Prosthecodimorpha staleyi: one gene and its partner. The protein of the gene in region 1 interacts with the protein of each later gene in a pairwise test. Links are inferred from orthologs where the notes say so. Each region holds a gene or a part of one and is shown in the gene's direction. Other genes may lie near its edges. The genes, in order: KL771_RS00605 and KL771_RS13075.

Region 1 (3,257 bases):
GGCCGTCTTGCTGCTCGGTTTGGGCTCGACTGGCCGTGCCGCCGAAACGACCGGCGTGGAAATGACCATTCCGGCGGGCGCCTCCGGCCCGGCCCTGCGGGCGCACGTCTGGTCGCCGGCCGGACCCGGCCCGCATCCGGCCGTGATCGCCCTGCACGGCTGTTCGGGGCTCTATGACCGCAAGGGCCGCGTCAGCGCGCGCCACGCCGATTGGGGCGAACGCCTGTCGGCCGCCGGATATCGGGTCGTGATGCCCGACAGCTTCGGCTCGCGCGGCGCCTCCGGCAGCCAGTGTCGCACCTCCGACCGGGTCGCCCGGGCCGGGCGCGAGCGCATCGGCGATGCCATGACCGTTCTCGACCATCTCGCCGGGCGCGCGGACGTGCGCCGCGACGCCATCTTCCTGCTCGGCTGGTCGAATGGCGGCAGCACGGTCCTCAATGCGGTCGGTTCGGCCGCCCGCGCCGCCGGATCGCCTGATTTCCGGGCGGCGATCGCCTTCTATCCGGGCTGCCGGGTGCAGGCCGAGCGGGGCACCTGGAAGAGCCGCACCGATCTCCTGATCCTGATCGGCGAGGCCGACGACTGGACGCCGGCCGAGCCCTGCCGGAGGCTGGCGGCCGGCGATCCCGGCCACGTGACGCTGGTCACCTATCCGGGCGCCTATCACGATTTCGACCATCCGGATCTCAAGATCCATTCGGCGGCCGGCCTCGCCTTCACCGGCAGCGGCACCGGATCGGCCCATACCGGCACCGATCCGGCCGCGCGCCGGGATGCGATCGAGCGCGCCGGCGCCTTCCTGGCCGCGCATCGCAGGTAGCGGCCGGCCGGGCCGGGCCGGGATCGTGCCGTGACATCGTTGCTTCCAACGATGAAATCCGGTTCCATCGGCAGCCATGAACGAACTTCTGACCCCGGCCGAGATGAGCCGCGCCGACCGTCTGACGATCGATGCCGGCACGCCCGGCATCCGGCTGATGGAGCGGGCCGGCCGTGCCGTCGCGGATGCGACCGCGTTCCGGCATGTGCTCGGCACGCGCGTGCTGGTTCTGTGCGGTCCGGGCAACAATGGCGGCGACGGCTTCGTGGCGGCGCGCATCCTGGCCGAGCGCGGCTATGCCGTCCGGCTCGCCCTGCTCGGCGATCGTTCGCGTCTTTCCGGCGATGCCGCCCTGGCGGCCGCGGCCTGGCGCGGCGCGACGGAACCGCTCGACGGGGATGGAGTGGTTCCCATGCTGGCGCAGGCCGGCGTCGTCGTCGATGCGCTGTTCGGGGCCGGCCTGGCGCGGACGCTCGAGGGCGAGGCGCGCCGCGTGGTCGAGGCGGTCGACCGGTCGGGCAGGCCGGTCGTGGCGGTCGACCTGCCGTCGGGCATCGACGGTCGGACGGGCGCGGTCTGCGGCGCGGCGCTCCACGCCCAGACCACCGTCACCTTCTTCCGCCGCAAGCCGGGCCACCTACTGATGCCGGGCCGGGCCCATTGCGGCACGGTGATCACGGCCGATATCGGCATTCCGGACTGGACGCTGCGCGAGATCGGCCCGGCGCTCCGCCAGAATTGCCCGGCGCTCTGGCTCGACCGGTTGCCGGCGCCGCGGCTCGGCGATCACAAATATTCGCGCGGCCATGCGCTGGTGCTGAGCGGCCCGGCGCTGCGGACCGGGGCGGCACGGCTGTCCGCGGAGGCGGCGCTCAGGGCGGGGGCGGGACTGGTGACGCTGGTCGCCCCGGAGGCGGCTGCGGCCATCGCCGCCACGCACCTGACCGCCGTGATGATCGAGGCCTTCGCCGATGCGGCCGGCTTCGCCGCGCTTCTGGCCGATCCGCGGCGCAATGCCGTGGTGCTCGGTCCGGCCGCCGGGGTCGGGGAGGGGACGCGGGCTCTGGTCGCAGCCGCGCTCGCCGGCCGCGCCGGGCTGGTGCTCGATGCCGACGCGCTGACCAGTTTCGCCGACGCTCCCGAGACCCTGTTCGACCGCGTCCGCGGGCGACCCGCACCGGTCATCCTGACGCCGCATGAGGGCGAGTTCGCGCGGCTCTTCCCCGATCTCGCCGAACGGGCGGTCGGCGACCGGCCGAAGACCGAACGGGCCGTGGCCGCGGCGCGCCGGTCGGGCGCGATCGTCGTCCTCAAGGGCACCGATACGGTGGTGGCGGCACCCGACGGCCGGGCCGCGATCAACGACAATGCGCCGCCGGATCTGGCTACCGCCGGGTCCGGCGACGTGCTCGCCGGGATCGCGGGCGGCCTGCTGGCGCGCGGACTGCCCGGCTACGAGGCCGCCGCGGCCGCGGTCTGGCTGCATGGCGAATGCGGGCGCCGGGCCGGGCCGGGGCTGATCGCCGAGGATCTGGCAGCCGAACTGAAGCCGGTGCTGGCCGATCTCTATCGCCGCGCCGCCCTGCCGCCGGCCGAGCCCCCGCCGGTCGCGATCCGCCAGGAGGGCCCGACCCTGCCGCCGCGCCGCCTCCTGGTCGGCAGCCAAGACGAGGACGAGCCGGGCGGCACGGACTGAGACGGCGGGCTTTCGGGCCGGCCGTCTGACGGTCCGTGCGCGCGGTCGGGCAGGGTTGCGGTTGCGGCGGAACATTGCCGGTTGATGCGGCGGAGCCATCGCCTAGACTGGCGGGCTCATCCGACCGGAGGCGTCATGAACCGTCCCGTCCCCGTCCGCATCGGCCACTCGGCCTGTCCGCATGATTGCCCGTCGACCTGCGCGCTCGATGTCGAGTTGATCGACGAGCGCACCATCGGGCGCGTGCGCGGCTCCGAGGACATGGACTACACGGCCGGCGTCATCTGCGCCAAGGTCGCCCGCTATGCCGAGCGCATCCACCATCCCGACCGGCTGACCACGCCGCTCGTCCGCACCGGCCCGAAGGGCTCGGGCCAGTTCCGGACCGCCAGCTGGGACGAGGCGCTCGACCGGATCGCAGAGGCCTTCGTGGCGGCGACCGCGCAGCACGGCTCCGAGGCGGTCTGGCCCTACTATTATGCCGGCACGATGGGCCTGGTGCAGCGCGACGGCATCCACCGGCTGCGCCATGCCGGGCGCTATTCCAACCAGTTCGATACCATCTGCACCAACATGGCCTGGACCGGCTACATCGCCGGCACCGGGCGGCTCGCCGGGCCCGACCCGCGCGAGATGGCGAAGTCCGATTTCGTGGTCATCTGGGGCACCAATGCGGTCGCCACCCAGGTCAACGTGATGACCCACGCCATCCGGGCCCGCAAGGAGCGCGGCGCCAAG
Region 2 (3,146 bases), on another replicon or contig:
AAGCGGGCGCCAGCGGTCGATCGGGTCGGACCATCGGGTCGCCCTTCCAATCCCGCGCATGACGAGCCCAACGAGCGGTTTCAGTGGCTCCGAACCCGGAATCGGATCCGCTCACGGTTCTGGTCGTCGCTGTAAGCCGTCAGTCCGAGGACTTGTGCGCCGACCGGAAGTTTTGAGGCCTCCGAAAAGCAGTCACCGTTGATCGTCATCATGGTCCGGTAGTCCGATATGAAGACCGACTTGGCATCGACGTCACGCCGGAAAACGCGGGGCGGCATGACCGACACGCCGTCTTTCATCCCGATGGCGCCATGCTTCTCGACGATGTCCCGATACACATCCTCGTAGATGAAGGCTTCCGGGCCTTGACTGAACAGAACGAAGAAATCGTCCATGGCGCTCGCAAAGACGCTGGGTTCCATGGTTATCGGATCCAGGGAATAGACCGCGGAGGCGGCCGGTCCGTCCCCCGGTACGGTTTCGACCGCGAACTGCTCGCCCATGGCCGTACCGGCAAAGCACCAATAGGGCCTCAGATCGCTTGGCCAGGCGAATTTCCAGCTCGACTCCGCATTCCAATGACGAATGTCGATGCCGCGCTCGCCCCGGACGCCATAGACTTTCAGATAGCCGTTGAAGAATGTCAGGCCTCCGGGACTGCTGCTCCGCAGTCGTCTGAGAATGCGCGAGGATTTGTCAGGGCCCTGAATCGTCTCGATGTCGAAGCCGGGATCCATCGGTCCAGCGGGAAGAGAGGCATCTGCAAAGGACAGAATTCTTCGCAGAAGTTCGGCATCGTCGCTCATCACCTGAAATCCCCGAGAGGGTCGGCCGGACAGAACGACCCCTAGCAGATCGATTCCCATCGGCTTTGCAACCACCGGCTATGCATTCGCCGCCATGGGCCCCTGGACTGATCAGACCGAACGGCGTCCGGGTGAACGTCCGGCGCGCCACGGCGGCTCCAGCGCCCGCCAGGCGCCATCTCGCTCCCGCCGTCCGTCGCGTCGCCCTCGAAGCCTGGAGCGTCGACGGACGGCCTCCCGACGGGCGCTGCGCCCTTCCCCCTGGGGCGCAGGCGGCCTATGGAAGGCGATCACGCACCGAGTGGCCCGCCCCATGACCGAAGACCACCCCGACAAGCCCCGTGCCGCGCGCCCCGGACGCCGGCCGTCCAAACCGCCGGTCGCCCAGCGTCGCCGCACCGGCGGCGGCAATCCGGCGCCGGAGGGCCGCGTCTTCCTCTATGGCCTGCATCCGGTGGAAATGGCGCTCGCCAATCCCGACCGGGTGATCCACGCCATCTATGTCACGCGCAATGCGGAGGCACGGCTGAGGGAGCGCGGGCTGACCTTCCCGGTGGAGCCGCAACAAGTCGAGCCGCGCTGGATCGATGCGCGCGTCGGCGCCGACACCGTCCACCAGGGCGTCCTGGTCGAGACCGAGACGCTGACCACGGACCGCATGTCGGCACTGCGCAAGGCGCGGCTGGTGCTGGCGCTCGATCAGGTGACCGACCCGCACAATGTCGGCGCGGTGATGCGCTCGGCCGTGGCGCTCGGCGCGGACGCGTTGCTCACCACCACGCGGCACAGCCCGGAGGAGACCGGCGTGCTGGCCAAGTCCGCCTCCGGCGCGGTCGATCTCCTGACCCATGTCGAGGTGGTCAACCTGGCACGCACGCTCAACGCGCTGCGCGACGACGGCTTCACGGTGATCGGGCTCGACAGCGACGGCCCGGAGCCGATCGAGGCGGTCCGGCCGGGCGCGCGCGCCGTGCTGGTGCTCGGCTCGGAGGGCAAGGGCCTGCGGCCGATCACCCGCGACGCCTGCGACCAGATGGTCCGGCTCGACATGCCCGGCCCGATCAAGAGCCTCAACGTCTCCAACGCCGCCGTGCTGGCGCTCTATCTGGTCGGCCGTGCCATGCCGGCCGCGGAGGGAGCGGCATAGCCCGCCGCGTCGGGGGGCCCTTTCCCTGGCGCCCGTCAGGCCCGCTCGACCCGGGCGGCGTAGCAGCCGCGGCGGGCGAAATGGACATGCAGATAGGCGATCTCCGGCCGCGCCAGCCAGGCGGTCGCCAGCGGCTCCAGGTCCGCGCCCTCGACGACCTCGGCCTCGACGATCATGTCGGCGCCGTCATAGGCGCGCACCGACAGGAGCCGCGTGCGGATCTGCGCCGGCACATGGTCGAGCACCAGGGGGCCGGCCCGGTCGAGCCCGCGCCGGCGCACATAGATCGGCCCGCGCGCCCCATAGGGGCTCAGGGCCGGCTGGTGCTCGTAGTTCATCAGGAGCAGTTCCTCGCCGGCCTCGGCCTCGTCGAGCGTGACGCGGCACGGATAGCCGCCGCCCGCCTCCGCGATCACCCGCACGGCGCCGATCGCGGCGAGCCCGTCAGCGTCGAGCGCGAAGGCAGCCGCGACGGCGGCCGGATCGATGCCGCAGATGCGGAACGGCAGGGCACGGGTCTCGGGCATCGAAAGCGTGGCGGTCATGGACGGTCTCCCGGACGGGCGTTGAAGCCCGGCCACCCTGCCCGGCCGCGCCCCGTCCGACGACCCGATTTGCGACGCCGCCGGCGCTTCCGTCCGCCGTCGCCGACCGATCCCGCCCGCACCGCGCCGCCGGCGACCTTTCCCTCACCGCCCGGCCGACCGCCACAATGGCTCGCCATCCCCAGCGTCCGGCCTCCCACGAGCCATCCCCAACCGGCATGCCCTCCACCCGATCCGGGGGATGAATCCCGCCGCCGCCTATGCTATGGCTCCGCCGACGCCGGCATAGCTCAGCGGTAGAGCAGCGGTTTTGTAAACCGAAGGTCGGGGGTTCAATCCCCTCTGCCGGCACCAAGTTTCACTTCAAGTGTACCTACAGCACGCAAAAAGTTTTGTATTGGTCGCTACAACGCGTCCGGTCGATCATCGCGTTTGCCGCGTAGGACCCGCGCATCCCGAAACCACGGACCCGTTCTGGGTAGCGCCTCTAGACAATCAAGCCGTGCAGGCAGACGATGCACACAAGTGGCACCCGCAGCGGGTTCTGGCACACTTAACCCAAAGCTCAATCGGATGGAGGGGCATTTTGGAGATTGAAGGCGATAGCCTGGATGCCTTGCTCGTTGAGCTTTATGGGAAGCTAAACAA

The links.
Region 2: the proteins of KL771_RS00605 (region 1) and KL771_RS13075 interact in binary tests that used the Escherichia coli proteins (3 or more experiments, as listed by UniProt). The link is inferred for Prosthecodimorpha staleyi from one-to-one orthologs.

The regions. Positions count from the first base shown.
Region 1 is NZ_JAHHZF010000001.1:139,003-142,259, reverse strand. What follows is about bases 268-3,209. They hold KL771_RS00605 (NAD(P)H-hydrate dehydratase), read left to right. Parts: upstream 268-899; coding sequence 900-2,519; downstream 2,520-3,209. Other genes in these bases: KL771_RS00600 (molybdopterin-dependent oxidoreductase), read left to right, coding at 2,655-3,209; KL771_RS00610 (dienelactone hydrolase family protein), read left to right, coding at 268-823. In the rest of the region: more of KL771_RS00610, read left to right, coding at 62-267; more of KL771_RS00600, read left to right, coding at 3,210-3,257. UniProt on the Escherichia coli protein: Bifunctional enzyme that catalyzes the epimerization of the S- and R-forms of NAD(P)HX and the dehydration of the S-form of NAD(P)HX at the expense of ADP, which is converted to AMP.
Region 2 is NZ_JAHHZF010000006.1:78,197-81,342, forward strand. Bases 206-3,036 are described here. They hold KL771_RS13075 (TrmH family RNA methyltransferase), read left to right. Parts: upstream 206-1,119; coding sequence 1,120-1,953; downstream 1,954-3,036. Other genes in these bases: KL771_RS13070 (hypothetical protein), read right to left, coding at 206-806; KL771_RS13080 (DUF1203 domain-containing protein), read right to left, coding at 1,989-2,498. In the rest of the region: more of KL771_RS13070, read right to left, coding at 81-205; KL771_RS13090 (thymidylate synthase), read left to right, coding at 3,085-3,146. UniProt on the Escherichia coli protein: Specifically methylates the ribose of guanosine 2251 in 23S rRNA.